DNA from 2 places in the Mycolicibacterium phlei genome. Region 2 is predicted to be linked to the other one. Evidence: riboswitches for the same ligand, from Rfam matches in the RefSeq annotation. Region 2 holds a riboswitch; the other holds the start of a gene.
What was found. Region 2 has a riboswitch for cobalamin ahead of MPHLCCUG_RS02335 (ABC transporter substrate-binding protein). Riboswitches for the same ligand answer to the same signal wherever they lie in the genome.

Region 1: linked by a shared signal. The riboswitch ahead of MPHLCCUG_RS13110 (FecCD family ABC transporter permease) and the one ahead of MPHLCCUG_RS02335 (ABC transporter substrate-binding protein) in region 2 are both predicted to bind cobalamin.

What each region holds. Positions count from the first base shown of each region.
Region 1 is NZ_CP014475.1:2,733,677-2,741,244, forward strand. Features, by position in the region: gene mrf (ribosome hibernation factor-recruiting GTPase MRF) at 1-49, opposite strand, end outside; gene rpmB (50S ribosomal protein L28) at 123-359, shown strand; gene rpmG (50S ribosomal protein L33) at 359-523, shown strand; gene rpsN (30S ribosomal protein S14) at 523-828, shown strand; gene rpsR (30S ribosomal protein S18) at 825-1,082, shown strand; cobalamin riboswitch at 1,086-1,220, shown strand; gene MPHLCCUG_RS13110 (FecCD family ABC transporter permease) at 1,261-2,316, shown strand; gene MPHLCCUG_RS13115 (ABC transporter ATP-binding protein) at 2,313-3,128, shown strand; gene MPHLCCUG_RS13120 (ABC transporter substrate-binding protein) at 3,138-4,205, shown strand; one part of gene MPHLCCUG_RS13130 (IS3 family transposase) at 4,309-4,612, shown strand; AL1L pseudoknot at 4,608-4,739, shown strand; one part of gene MPHLCCUG_RS13130 (IS3 family transposase) at 4,612-5,570, shown strand; partial or broken gene MPHLCCUG_RS25750 (IS30-like element ISMsm8 family transposase) at 5,595-6,863, opposite strand; partial or broken gene MPHLCCUG_RS26705 (IS3 family transposase) at 6,911-7,568, opposite strand, start outside.
Region 2 is NZ_CP014475.1:464,456-472,023, reverse strand. Features, by position in the region: gene bluB (5,6-dimethylbenzimidazole synthase) at 1-660, shown strand, start outside; gene MPHLCCUG_RS02355 (LamB/YcsF family protein) at 657-1,415, shown strand; gene MPHLCCUG_RS02350 ((2Fe-2S)-binding protein) at 1,412-2,056, opposite strand; gene MPHLCCUG_RS02345 (ABC transporter ATP-binding protein) at 2,053-2,823, opposite strand; gene MPHLCCUG_RS02340 (FecCD family ABC transporter permease) at 2,820-3,836, opposite strand; gene MPHLCCUG_RS02335 (ABC transporter substrate-binding protein) at 3,836-4,795, opposite strand; cobalamin riboswitch at 4,899-5,031, opposite strand; gene MPHLCCUG_RS02330 (MBL fold metallo-hydrolase) at 5,059-5,979, shown strand; gene MPHLCCUG_RS02325 (SLC13 family permease) at 5,970-7,208, shown strand; gene rlmB (23S rRNA (guanosine(2251)-2'-O)-methyltransferase RlmB) at 7,209-7,568, opposite strand, start outside.

The DNA.
Region 1 (7,568 bases), 2.3 Mb from region 2:
TTCCGCGGGCGTCATCCTGTCCGGCGACCAGCACTACCGGCGTACGCATGGGACCTCCCGGTTTGCTTATTGAAAACGATTGTCATTATCGTACGACGGTACCGCACGACGAAGGAGAGTCAATGTCGGCCCACTGCCAGGTGACCGGGCGCGGCCCCGGATTCGGGAACTCGGTGTCGCATTCGCACCGACGCACCCCGAGACGCTGGGACCCCAATATCCAGAACAAGACCTATTACCTGCCGTCGGAGGGACGACGAATCCGGCTGCGGGTCAGCGCAAAAGGCATCAAGGTGATCGACCGTGACGGCATCGAGGCCGTCGTCGCCCGAATGCGTGCACGGGGGGAGAAGGTCTGATGGCTCGCAACGAGATCCGGCCCATCGTGAAGCTGCGGTCCACTGCGGGAACCGGATACACGTACGTCACCCGCAAGAATCGCCGCAACGACCCGGACCGCATCGTGCTCAGGAAATACGATCCGGTCCTGCGCCGCCACGTCGAGTTCCGCGAGGAACGCTGATGGCCAAGAAGTCGAAGATTGTCAAGAACGAGCAGCGGCGAGAACTGGTGCAGCGCTACGCCGAACGGCGCGCCGAACTCAAGAGGACCATCCGTGATCCGGCCAGCCCGGCGGATCGGCGCGCTGCCGCGGTCAGCGCCTTGCAGCGGCTGCCGCGCGACTCCAGTCCCGTGCGGTTGCGTAATCGCGATGTCGTCGACGGGCGACCACGCGGGCATCTGCGCAAGTTCGGGTTGTCCCGTGTGCGGGTGCGTGAGATGGCGCATCGCGGCGAGTTGCCCGGCGTGCGGAAGGCGAGTTGGTGATGGCGGTCAAGAAGCCCAGGAAGCACAAGACAGCAACCGAACTCACGATTCCGCGGCGCAATCAGCTAACGGCGCTCGGCGTCACCACCATCGACTACAAGGATGTCTCGGTGCTGCGCACGTTCCTCAGCGAGCGTGGCAAGATCCGCTCGCGCCATGTCACCGGTCTGACGCCGCAGCAGCAACGGCAGGTCGCGACCGCGATCAAGAACGCCCGCGAGATGGCGTTGTTACCGATGGCGGGTCCGCGCTGACTCATACGGTATGGCACCATCAGTGCCGAAGGCGACTGCGGATTGAGGAAGCCGGTGCGAATCCGGCACGGTCCCGCCACTGTGATCGATGCCCGCGGGTGTCGTGAGTCAGACACTCACCGCAGCCACCACCTCGCAGGGTCTGGGGCGGATCTCCCCGGAGAGGAACGGAGCGAACATGGCGGCGCGGCGCTCGATCGCATGCTGGTCCGTAGCGCCCAGAATCCTGACCGGGGTGCTCGCGGTGCTCACCGTGGTGAGCATCATCGTGTCGATCGTTTTCGGGGCCGAGCACATTCCGCTGGGCGAGGTGTGGCGCACCGTGCTCGGACGGCTCACCGGCGCCGAGGTCGATGCGGGGTATGCCGTCATCATCTGGGAGTTGCGGTTACCGCGTTCGATCCTGGCGGCCGTCGTGGGCGCCGGTCTGGCCCTGGCCGGCGCGCTGATGCAGGCCCTCGTCCGCAACCCGCTCGCCGAGCCGTACCTGCTCGGGGTGTCCGCCGGTGCAGCGGTGGGCGCCACGGCCGTCATGACGCTGGGCGTGCTGTCCGGGTTCGGCGTGTGGGCGCTGTCGGGTGGGGCGCTGTTCGGCGCGATGGCGGCGACCCTCACCGTCTACACGGTGGCCCGCGCCCAGGGCGGACTCACCGCGCTGCGGTTGATCCTGTCCGGTGTGGTGCTGTCCTCGGCCTACATGGCGGTGTCCTCGCTGCTGGTGTTCACCGCCGGGGATCCGCATGCGGCCGAGAGCGTGATGTTCTGGCTGCTCGGCAGCGTCGCCGGGGCGACCTGGGCCAAAGTTCCGCTCGCCGCGGCCGTGGTGGCGATCGGTCTGGTCGGTGCGTTGCTGATCCATTCGTGGCTGGACGCGTACGCGGCCGGGTCCGACACCGCCGCGTCGCTCGGGGTCCCGGTGCGGGCCCTGCGCAACGGGCTGTTCGCGATGCAGGGCGTGCTCGTCGGTGTGTTGGTGGCCGTGGCCGGCGGCATCGGTTTCATCGGGCTGATCGTGCCGCACGCAGCCAGGCTGATCGTCGGCGCGACGCACCGCGCCATGCTTCCGGTGACGGTGTGCGCGGGAGCGCTGTTTCTGGTGTGGGTGGATGTGGTCTCCCGGGAACTGGCCGCACCGCGGGAGATGCCGCTGGGCATCGTCACCGGTCTCATCGGCGCTCCGGTGTTCCTGTTCCTCATGGGGCGGCGCCGCTACGAGTTCGGAGGCGCCACATGATCGCCACGCTGACCAGCGCACCGCTCAGCGCACACGGTGTGGATTGTCGCCGGGGCGCCAGAACCATTGTGTCCGAAGTCGATCTGATGGTTCCCGCCGGCACCCGACTGGCCGTTGTGGGTCCGAACGGGGCCGGGAAGTCCACGCTGTTGCGGGTGCTGTCGGGTCTGGACACACCGGCTTCGGGCACCGTCCGGGTCGGTGATGAGGATCTGCACCGGATGTCGGCGCGGCGGCGGGCCAGAACCATCGCGGTGGTGGGGCAGGAGGAACAGCCGTCCGGCGAGCTGACCGTCGGGGAGGCGGTCGGCCTGGGGCGCATTCCCTACCGCACGCCGTGGTCGGGATCCGATCTGGCCGAACGCACCGTCGTGCGGGCGGCCCTGACCGTCGTCGGTCTGGGCAGTTGGGCCGACCGGCCCTGTTCGCGGCTGTCCGGTGGGGAACGCCACCGGGTGGTGCTGGCCAGGGCGTTGGCTCAGCAGACGCCGGTGCTGGTGCTGGATGAACCCACCAACCATCTCGATGCCGCATGGCAGCTGCGGCTGTTGCAGATCCTTCACGAGCTCGGCTGCACCGTGGTCGCCGCGATGCACGACCTCGACCTGGTGCTGCGGTATTTCGATGCGGTCGCGGTCGTCGCCGACGGCCGGGTGCTCGCTCACGGACCGCCGGCCGAGGTGTTGGAGCCCGAGTTGCTCCGACAGGTGTTCGACGTCGTCGGCGACGTCGTCCGCCACCCCACGACGGGGCGTGCGCATCTGCTGTTCTCCCACGCCGATTCGGTGTCGCGATCCGCGACGAAAATCTGACAGAGGAAGATGACTGTGGCACAGACTTCTCGGTTGTTGGCGGTGTTCGGGATCGCCGCGAGCCTGATGGCGGGATGCGGTTCGGATTCGGGGGCGGTTACCACCGATACCGTCACCGTCGACAACTGCGGAGAGCAGGTCACCTTCCCGCATCCGGTGGAGCGGCTGTTCGTCAACGACGGCGGCATGATCGCCATCACGCTGGCCGCCGGCGCCCGGGATTCGATGGTCGCCGTCAGCTCGATGGCCCGGGACGTCGACGTGCTGCGCCTCGAATACGGTTCGCAGGTCGACGATCTCAACGAGGTCGCACCGTCGCGTCCGACGCTGGAGAACATCGTCGGCGCCCAACCGCAGGTGCTGTTCGCCGGGTACAACTACGGGATGGGGGAGGAACGCGGCATCACCCCGGAGATTCTGGACCGGTACGGGATCGCGGTGTATCAGCTGTCCGAGGCGTGCCGGCAGATGCCGGGCCAGGCGGCTCGCGGCACCATGGATCCCTGGGTCGCGCTGGACACCGATCTACGCAACATCGGCATCATCACCGGCAACGCCGAACAGGGCGCCCGGGCCGCCGACGACATCGCCGAGCGACTCGAAAAGCTGCGCGCCGCACCGCAGCCCGAACGCAAGCCGACGGTCTTCCTGTTCGACAGCGGCACCGACACCATCTTCTCGTCCGGGATGTTCGGTGGGCCGCAGGGCATCATCGACGCCGCCGGCGCGCGCAATGCCACCGAGGACGTCCGCGACACCTGGACCACGGTGAGTTGGGAGCGCATCGCCACCGCGGACCCGGATCTCATCGTGTTCGTCGACTATCCGGGCCAGACCGTCGAGGAGAAGATCGCGGCGCTGCGCGCCAATCCGGCCAGCCGCAACCTCCGGGCGGTCCGGGAGAACCGGTTCGTCAATCTGCCGTACGCGATGTGGGTGTCCAGCCCGCTGAACATCGACGCTGCCGAGATCCTACGGTCGGTGCTGGAGAAGCACGGCCTCGCACCGGCATCCGGGATCACGCCGAGCCTCGACGTGACGCAGTTGGGGCTGGCGGGTAACGACTGGCTGGAGTAGCGCGGCTTCGACGGGACCGTGAAGAAAAGCTAGAAGACACGTGTGCCTGTGAAACGCCCTGGAAATCCCGGAGGCTCCTGACCTTGGAAACGAGGATGCAGGTATGCCGAAGGAACAGTCGCCCGGGAAGCCGACGACACGTCGATACAGTGCCGAGGAGAAGGCCGCCGCGGTGCGGATGGTCCGCACCTTGCGCGCGGAGCTGGGCACCGAGCAGGGCACAGTGCAGCGGGTCGCTCGCCAGCTCGGCTACGGAGTGGAATCGGTGCGCACCTGGGTCCGTCAGGTCGACATCGACGAAGGCCTGGCTCCTGGGGTGACGACCTCGGAGTCGAAGAAGGTGAAGGAACTCGAACAGGAGATCCGAGAACTCAAGCGTGCCAACGAGATTCTGAAGCGAGCGGCAAGTTTCTTCGGGGCGGAGCTCGACCGCCAACACAAGAAATAGTCGATTTCATCGACGACAATCGCGGGGAGTTCGGGGTCGAGCCCATCTGCACGGTCCTGCGCAGCGCAGGCTTGCAGGTGGCCCTGAGCACCTATTACGACGCCAAAGCCCGGGTCCCATCGGCGCGGGCCCTGCGCGACGCCGTCCTCGGGCCGGCGTTGTGCCAGCTCTGGAAAGACAACTACTGCGTCTATGGGGCCCGCAAACTCTGGAAAACGGCTCGTCGCGATGGTCATGACGTCGGTCGCGATCAGGTGGCCCGGCTGATGCGGGCCGCAGGCATTGAGGGGGTCCGGCGCGGCAAACGGGTGCGGACCACCAAAGCTGACCCAGCCGCGGCGCGGCACCCGGACTTGGTGCACCGCAACTTCGCCGCGGCTGCCCCGAACCAGCTCTGGGTGACCGACCTGACATTCGTGCCGACCTGGGCCGGGGTGGCCTACGTGTGCTTCATCATTGACGCACACTCGCGGATGATCGTGGGGTGGCGGGTGGCTTCGCACATGCGGACCTCGATGGTTCTCGACGCGTTGGAGATGGCACGTTGGCCACGCGGAACTACATTGCAGGACTTGATATGTCACTCAGATGCCGGGTCGCAATTCACGTCCATTCGCTACGGCGAGCGGCTCGCTGAGATCGGCGCAGTCCCGTCAATTGGGACCGTTGGAGATAGTTTCGATAACGCTCTCGCGGAGACAGTCAACGGTTACTACAAGGCCGAGCTGATCTACGGGCCGGCTCGAAGCGGACCGTGGAAGACCGTCGAGGACGTAGAACTCGCCACCCTCAGTTGGGTCCACTGGCACAACACCAGCCGCCTGCACAGCTACCTCGGCGACATCCCACCCACGGAGTTCGAAGCCGCGTTCTACGATGCATACCGGACCGACCAACCCTTGATCGGAATCCAATAGCCCGAGCCTCCGGGAAACCCAGGGCGCTTCACATCTTGAGAGGTCGGTCCCTTTTGGAAAGTATTGGCGTAACAGGCCATTGGTGTTCTCATTGGTACCGCGCTGCCACGGACTCTTCGGATCAGCGAAGAACACCTTGACTCCGGAGGCGACCGAGAACTGGGCGTGCGCCGACAGTTCCTTGCCCCGGTCCCAGGTCAACGACCGACGCAGTTGCGCGGGCAACGTGGTGATCGTCTGTTCCAGAGCGTTGGCCATCGTGATGGCGCCATAGCCGGCCAACGCCGGCCCGTTCTTGGTCCGCGGAATTATCCCGTAACCAACTTCACGTGGCAGATGGACCAGCATGGTGAACCGGCTGCTGCGCTCGACCAGCGTGCCGATTGCACTGCGCTGCAAGCCAATCAGGAGATCACCCTCCCAATGTCCGGGAACAGCGCGATCATCGACCTCGGGTGGGCGTTGGCTGATCAACGTCTCAGGGGTGACATGGGCCCACGCCTTGGACCGCGTTCGTGCCCGCGGTACCCGCAGTGCCCGGCCTCGGCGCAGGCAGCTGACCAGATCCCGCTTCAGCGCACCGCGAGATTCGACGTACAGCGCTTGATAGATGGCCTCGTGGCTGATCCGCATAGTCACATCATCGGGGAAGTCCAGCGGGAGCCGTCGAGCGATCTGTTCTGGACTCCATGCCTGCACCCAGGCCCGATCACCCCGGTGCGGCTTGTTGCGTCCCTTCCACGGGGCGGCGGCGGGACCGACGATGACCTGGCCATCAGCGCCGCGAACGACGCCGGACAGTTTGTCCTGGACGTACTGACGCAGCCGGTCGTTGCTAACGAGCTTGGCGGTCTTGGGGCGGCGGGCGCGCCGCTCGGCGTGCCACTGCGCAGTGGAGGCCTTATAGTCGAGTCGATAGGTGCGGGTCGAGGCATTGCGGCGCAACTCCCGTGAGATGGTCGACGGTGCACGCTTGAGCCGCCGGGCGATCTCACGCACCCCGGCGCCCTGGGCGCGCCATAACGCGATGTTCTCACGTTCATCCGAGGACAGGTAACGTCCCGAAACTGTTTCTGGCAAGCATGGATTCACTCCACCAGCGTGACGGAACCAGCGGAACCCAACCGGCGACGACACGCCCGCTTCGGCAGCGGCGTCCTCAGTCATAGCCCCCGCAGCGATCGCCGCCCAGAACCTCACCCGATCCTGACGCCACGCCACCGACGGCCGACCCGGAGACGGAATCTGTCCCCGATACAACCGAACCGCCCGCTGCCGATCCAACACACCCATTCCACACCTCCATAATCGAGGTGTTGCGACGATCAGTTGAATCCGCCTTGCGACCCGGCGTCGCTGTGGTGAATAGTATTGCCCAACAACGGATTACCTTCATCAGCGCGGAGTTGCGCGGCGTAGCGGATCGCGGTACGGACGAACCGGTCCTCCTTGCTGGCTGAGCAGGTCCATCCGACGATCCGGCCGGCGTAGGCGTCGATCGCGAACGCGGTGTAGACAAAGGCCCCGCTGGATAGGCGGACGTAGGTGAAATCCGCCACGAGCAGCACGTTGGGGGCGGGCACCCGGAACTGTCGTTTGACCAGATCAGCGGCCCGCGCTGCCGCGGGATCAGCGATCGTGGTGCGGACTTTCTTCCGTCGGGTCACCCCATGCCAGCCGTTGGCCCGCATCAACCGTTCAACGGTGCAGCGGGCAACGGCGATGCCCTGTCGCTGCAGGTGAGCCCACATCTTCGTCGCACCGTACAACGACTCCGGTTTGCGGCGGCCGTGCTCGTTGGGCTCGTAGTAGCCGGCCAGCACCTCGGTGATCACCGTGTCCCACAACTCCCGTGCTGACGGGGGTCGGGCCAGCCAGGCGTAAAACGTTCTCGGGGCAATCTGGCAGCCGTGCTCGGACAGCACGCGGCAGATCGGAACGACCCCGAACCGAGCGCGATGCTCGGCGATGAACGCACAGATCAGCGGTGTCGCGGGT
Region 2 (7,568 bases):
GAGCATGCGTTCAGCGAGGCCGAGCGCCGGGCCGTCTACCGCGCCATCGCCGAACGCCGCGACATGCGCCGCTTCCTCCCCGGCGCCACGATGCCCGAGGACGCGCTGGCGCGGATCCTGGCCGCCGCGCACGCCGCCCCCAGCGTCGGGCTGATGCAGCCGTGGCGGTTCATCCGCATCACCGACGACCAGCTGCGCCGCGACATCCACCGCCTCGTCGACGAGGAGCGCCACCGCACCGCCGAGGCGCTCGGACCGCGCGCCGAGGAGTTCCTGGCACTGAAGGTCGAGGGCGTCCTCGAGTGCGCCGAACTCCTGGTGGTCGCGTTGGGCGAGGGCCGCGACCGGCACGTGTTCGGCAGGCGGACGCTGCCGCAGATGGACCTGGCGTCGGTGTCGTGCGCGATCCAGAACATGTGGCTGGCCGCCCGCGCCGAGGGCTACGGCATGGGCTGGGTGTCGATCTTCGAACCGCGCAGGCTCGCCCAGCTTCTCGGCATGCCCGCCGACGCCGAACCCGTCGCGGTGCTGTGCCTGGGACCGGTGCCGGAGTTCCCGGACCGCCCGCAGCTCGAGATCGACGAGTGGACGACGGGACGGCCGCTGAGCGGCTTCGTCAGCGAGAACACCTGGCCCGCACCGGCGGAGCTGCCGACGTGACCACCGTCGACCTCAACGCCGACCTCGGCGAGGGCTTCGGGGTGTGGCGCCTCGGCGACGACGAGGCCATGCTCGACATCATCACCAGCGCCAACGTGGCGTGCGGGTTCCACGCCGGCGACCCGACGATGCTGCTGCGCACCTGCCGCGCCGCCGCCGAACGCGGGGTACGCGTCGGCGCCCAGGTGAGCTACCGCGATCTGGCCGGCTTCGGCAGGCGCTTCCTGGACGCCGAGCCCGAGGACCTGCGGGCCGACGTGATCTACCAGATCGGTGCGTTGCAGGCCATCGCACAGGTCGCCGGGACCACCGTCAGCTACGTCAAACCCCATGGCGCGCTGTACAACGCGATCGTCAACCACCGGGTGCAGGCCAGGGCGGTCGCCGAGGCCGTGCACGCCGTCGACCCGTCGCTGCCGGTGCTCGGGCTGGCCGCGTCGGCGTTCTTCCGGGAGGCCGAGGCCCTTGGGCTGACGACGGTGCCCGAGGCGTTCGCCGACCGCTCCTACCGCCCGGACGGGCAGCTGGTGCCGCGCGGGCAGCGCAACGCCGTGCTGCACGACACCGACGTGATCGCCGACCGGGTCAGCTCGATGGTCCATCACGGCCGTGTCGACGCGGTCGACGGGTCCACCATCACCGTGTTGGTGAAATCCATTTGTGTGCACGGCGATTCGCCGGGTGCGGTGCAGATCGCGAAGGCGGTGCGGGACCGGTTGACCGGCGAGGGTGTGCAGCTGCGGCCGTTCGTCTAACGCAGGGCGCAGTCACCGCACTTGGCGCCGTCGGCGATGCGGTAGTACAGACAGCAGCTGCGGCGACGAAATGCCAGGTTGCCCGACACCGTTCCGGTGCCCGCCAGGCGTCCGGTGGCCAACAGTTCGCGGGCCAGCCGGGTCGCGTCGTCGCGCAGTGACGGCCGGATCATGTACAGCGCGCGGGCCGCCCCGACCATCGCCGAGGTGATGTTGCCGTAGAGCAGTCCGGACGCCAGCCTCACCGGCAGCGCGGCCGCCAGCGGCTCCAGGTGCCGCTCCACCACCACCCGGTAGAGGGTCTGCGCACGGTCCGAGGACAGCGGCGTGCCCGTGGGCTCCGGAACGGCCAGGTCGGCGGTGTCCGGCGCCCACCGCAGATCCGCGAAATCCGGTGCCACACCGTGGATCACGGCGCAGGCCAGCGCAGGTGACCACAACCGCGTCGCATGCCCCATCTGCACCAGCGACGCCGACACCCGGCGGTCGCCGTTGCGCGCCGCGGTGCGCTCGATCAGATCCGCGAAACCGTCTGCGTAGCAGTCAGATACCGGACGCCAGCCGTCGAAACCCGGGCCGAGGCCGATGGCGAAGAAACCGCCGAGCCGCCCGACGTCGGCGAGCTGGTCGGCGATCCTCATCGCAGCACCCCCGGTATGACGTCCACCCGAACCCGGTCGTCGACGATCACGCGTGCGCTCACCTGGTAGACCTCCGCAATGAGCCGTTCAGTCAACACCTCTGCGGGTTCGCCGACCGCCACGACAGCGCCGGCGTCCATCACACAGATCCGGTCGCAGTACGCGGCAGCCAGATTCAGGTCGTGCAACACCGCGACAACGGTGGCGCCGGTGCGCCGCAACAGGTGTAGGGCCTCGTGCTGGTGTCGCAGATCCAGGTGATTGGTGGGTTCATCGAGCACGATCACACCGGTCTGCTGGGCCAGCGCCCGCGCGATCATCACGCGCTGCTTCTGCCCGCCGGAGAGCCGGTTGTACGGTTCGCCGGCGAGTGCGGCCATGTCGACCGCGGTCAGCGCGTCCATGACGATCCTGCGGTCGTCGGCGTTGTCGCCCTCGAAGGCCCGCTTGTACGGGGTGCGCCCCATCGCGACGACGTCGTACACGGTCAGCTCGAAGTCACCCGTGCTGTCCTGCAGCACCGCGGCCAGCCGTCGCGCCGCCTGCCTGCCCGGCAGCACCCAGACGTCGTCGCCGCCGACCAGCACCCGGCCCGACGTCGGCCGTTGCGCGCGGTAAAGCGTGCGCAGCAGCGTGGTCTTACCCGCACCGTTGGGCCCCACGATGCCCACCATCTCACCGGGCTCGATCCGTAGCGAGACGTCTCTCACCAGCTCCCGGCGTCCCACCCGCACGGTGACCGCGGCGAACTCGACCGTCGTGCTCATGCCGGTGCCCTGCGCCTCATCAACCACAGGAAGTACGGCCCACCGACCAGTGCGGTGAGGATGCCCACCGGCAGCTCCTCCGGTGCCGCCACGGTGCGGGCCGCGATGTCGCAGGCGATCAGGAACGACGCACCCAGTAGTGCGGCGGCAGGCAACGCCCGGCGGTGGTCGGCGCCGACCAGCATGCGCACCACATGCGGCATGATCAGCCCCACGAACCCGATCGCCCCGGTCACCGCGACCATCGCACCGACCATGAGGGCGACGACGACGAACATCGCGGCGCGGAACCGGTGCACGTCCAGGCCGAGGGTGGTGGCGGCCTCCTCCCCGCTGTACAGCAGGTTCAGGGAACGGGTGACCGCGAGCAGCACTCCGACTCCGACCAGCACGACGAGCGTCGGCACCCACAGCGTCGACCAGGTCGCCCCGCCCAGCCCACCGAGCAGCCAGCGCACCGCGGACTGCGCCTTGTGCGGGTCATCGGAGGTGACGATCAACAGGCTGGCGACGGCCGACAGCACCTCGGCTACCGCGACACCCGCGAGGATCAGCCGGATCGTGGTCATCCGCCCGCCGGTGCGCGCCAGCAGGTAGACCGCGACCAGTGCGCCCAGCGCACCGAGAAACGCCGCCAGCGGCATGGCGACCAGACCGGCGCCGACCCCGGCGACCAGCACCAGCACCGCCCCCACCGAGGCTCCCGAGGACACCCCGAGCAGCATCGGGTCCGCCAACGGGTTGCGCACCACCGCCTGCAGCACCATCCCGCACACGGCCAGGCCCGCACCGACCAGCGCCGCGAGCAGCACCCGGGGCAGCCGCGCGTCGAGCACGATGGCGGCCCGGGCCGGCGACCAGGTCTGGTCGAATGCCCTCGGCAGCACCCGATGCAGCAGGATCTGCCACACCTCCGCGGCCGGAACCGCCACCGAGCCCACCGCCACACCCGTCGTCGCCGTCGCCACCAGCAGCACCGCCAGCAGCGTCAGGACAACGGGGTAACGCACCATCAGAACCGGTCCGGATGCAGTTGCCGGGCCAGCGATTCGACCGCCTGTCCGACCCGCACACCGGCGGTGATCGACGACAGGGGCAGCACCGCGAACCGCTGCTCCTGGACGGCGGGCACCTGCCGCAGCACCGGGTGCTCGAGCAGGAACCGCTTCTTATCGGCCACCGACTGGTCGCCGTAGTCGTAGATGAGAACGACATCCGGTTCCCGTTCGGCGAACTGTTCGAACGACACGTCGGCCCACACCTTCGGCACGTCCGCGAACAGGTTCTCCCCGCCTGCGGCCTCGATGATCGCGTCACCGATGCCCAGCCCGCCCGAGGTGAACACGCTGGTCTCCCCGCTGTCATAGACGGCGACGGCGAGCGGCGTCACCTCATCGAGCCGGTCCCGGACGCCCTGCACGGCGGCGCGCTGACCCGCGACCAGTTGCTCGGCACGCTCACCGACCCCGAAGATGCGTCCGATATCCCGGATTTCGGCGTCGACGGTGTCGATCGTGACCGGTTCCGTCGCGCAGCCCTCTGCGTTGAGGTGGGTGGCGATGCCGGCGTCCGACAACCGCTGCCGGCCGCGGCCCTCGCCGTCGTCGAACGCGCTGGGCCACCCGCCGTAGACGAAGTCGGGTTCAACCGAGAGCAGCACCTCATAGGACGGGTACTCCTCGGCGAGAACCGGAACCGCCTCGTAGGCGTCGCGGTACTCGGGCAGGATCGCGTCGTCGAGGAACGCGGTGCCCACCATGACGTCCTGCAGCCCCAGCGCCAGCATCGTCTCGACCGCGTGCTGGTTCACGGCGACCGCGCGCCGCGGTGGGCCGTCGTAGACCGTGGTGAATCCGCAGTTGTCCACCGTCACCGGAAATCCCTCCGCGGCACCGGATTTCGTCGTATCCGTGTGCGACGTCGCGCAACCGGCGACCAGGACGGCGGCAAGCAGTGCCAGCCAGCGGCGCATCCGATGCCCTCCTGTCCAGGGGACGGACGCGCGGAAAGCGAACCGCACGGTATGCCGACGGCACACCGTGCGCCACCCTCGCCGGGGAGATCCGCCCCAGTTGTCGTGAGGAGGCGACGAGTCGAGTGTCTGGCTCTCGGACGTGCCGATCACAGTGGCGGGACCGCTCCGGAATCTCACCGGCTTCCTCGGGTCACCGTCGCCTATCGCGCCCGATCCTGCCACACCAGCTGAACGCCGGCTGCCGCACCTAGAGTTGGCGCATGCGTCTGAAGCTGGGCAGGCCCGACCTCGCGGACTACGCGGGCTACCTCGACGCGCCGCCGGCCACCGAGGCCACCCCGGTGTCGGTGACGTGGGCTGGGGTGACCACGCTGCTCATCGACGACGGCACCTCGGCGCTGATGACCGACGGCTTCTTCACCCGGCCGTCGCTGGCCGCGGTGGGGTTGCGGCGGCTGACCCCGTCGCGGCCCCGGATCGAGGGCTGTCTGGCCCGTCTGCGCGTCGACCGGCTCGAGGCGGTGCTGCCGGTGCACACCCACTACGACCACGCGATGGACAGCGCGGTGGTGGCCGAGCGGACCGGCGCCCGGCTGGTCGGCGGATCCTCGGCCGCCCAGGTGGGCCGCGGCCACGGCCTGCCCGGCGACCGGACGGTCGTCGCCGTCCCCGGCACCCCGGTCGAACTCGGCCCGTACACGGTGACGCTGATCGAGGGCCACCACTGCCCGCCCGACCGCTTTCCCGGCCCGATCACCGCGCCGGTGGTACCGCCGGTGCGCGCGTCGGCCTACCGCTGCGGTGAGGCGTGGTCGACGCTGGTGCACCACCGGCCCTCGGACCGGCGGCTGCTGATCGTCGGCAGCGCCGGCTACATCCCCGGCGCGCTGGCCGGGCAGCGCGCCGACGTGGTGTACCTCGGGGTGGGCCAACTCGGGCTGCAGCCGGAGCGCTACCTCGTCGAGTACTGGGACCAGACCGTGCGCACCGTCGGCGCGCGCCGCGTCGTGCTGATCCACTGGGACGACTTCTTCCGCCCGCTGCACCGGCCGCTGCGGGCGCTGCCGTACGCCGCCGACGACCTCGACGTCTCGATGCGGGTGCTGACGCGGCTGGCCGGCGACGACGGTGTCGCCCTGCATCTGCCCACCCTCTGGCAGCCCAGCGACCCGTGGCGCTGACGCTGGCGCTGGCCGCGCTGGCGGTCATCCTGGTGTTCGCGGTCGTGCGGCCGCACCGCTGGCCGGAGGCCGTGGTCGCGGTGCCCGCCGCCGCGCTGCTGATCGGGCTCGACGTGATCTCGGTGCGTGAGGCCGCCGACGAGATGCTGCGGCTGGCACCGGTGCTCGGCTTTCTGGCCGCGGTGCTGGTGCTGGCGCGGCTGTACGCCGACGAGGGCGTGTTCCGCGCCGCGGGGGCGGTGATGGCCCGCCGCGCCCGGGGCAGCCAGAGTCGGCTGCTGACAGCGGTTTTCGCGATCGCCGCGCTGACCACCGCGATCCTGAGCCTGGACGCGACCGTGGTGCTGCTGACCCCGGTGGTGGTGGCGATGGCCCGGCTGCTGCGCGTGCCCGCCGCCCCGCACGCGTACGCGACCGCGCATCTGGCCAACAGCGCCTCGCTGCTGCTTCCGGTGTCGAACCTGACCAACCTGCTGGCGTTCACCACCGCGGGGATCTCGTTCCTGCACTTCACCGCGCTGATGTCGGTGCCGTGGCTGGTGGCCATCGCGGTCGAGTTCGTGGTGCTGCGCTGGGTTTTCCGCGCCGAACTCGCCGTGGCGCCGACCACCGAGTCGCACGCGAAGGTCGACGTGCCGGTGTTCGCGCTCGTGGTGCTGGCCGTGACGCTGGTCGGGTTCGTGGTCACCTCGGCGCTCGGGCTGTCTCCGGCCTGGGCCGCGCTCGGCGGAGTGATCGTGCTCGGCGCCAAGGCTTTCGTGGACCGGCGAACCAGTGTGCGCCATCTCGTGCAGGCGGTGGACGTCCCGTTCCTGGTGTTCGTGCTGTGCCTGGGCGTGGTGGTGAACGCGGTGATGGTCAACGGATTCGACGGGATCATGCGCAACGTGCTGCCCGCCGGCGACGGCCTGCCCGCGCTGCTGGGGATCGCGGCGGTGGCGGCGGTGCTGTCGAACCTGGTGAACAACCTGCCCGCGGTGCTCGTGCTGCTGCCGCTGGTCGCCGCGTCCGGACCGGCCGCGGTGCTGGCCGTGCTGATCGGGGTGAACATCGGGCCCAACCTCACCTACGTCGGCTCGCTGGCGAACCTGTTGTGGCGCAGCGTGGTTCGCGCGGATCTGACCGCACGTCCGCTGGAGTTCAGCCGGATCGGGCTGTGCACGGTGCCCGCGACGCTGGTGCTGTCGGTGCTCGGGTTGTGGGTGACCGTGCGGCTGTTCGGGGCGTGACTACCGGCTGCGGCGCTGGCGGGCGATCTCGGCGAGCACCACACCCGCGGCCACCGATGCGTTGAGCGACTCCGTCGGTCCGGCCATCGGGATCGACACCACCGCGTCGCAGGTCTCGCGGACCAGCCGCGACAGGCCCTTACCCTCCGAGCCGACCACCACGACGATCGGTCCGGTGCCGTCGAGCTCGTCGACGGTGGTGTCTCCGCCCGCGTCCAGGCCGACGATCTGCAGACCGGCATCGGCCCAACTCTTCAGTGCCCGAGTCAGATTCGTCGCACGCGCGACCGGAAGCCGGGCCGCGGCGCCGGCGCTGGTGCGCCACGCGACCGCGGTCACCGACGCCGAACGGCGCTGCGG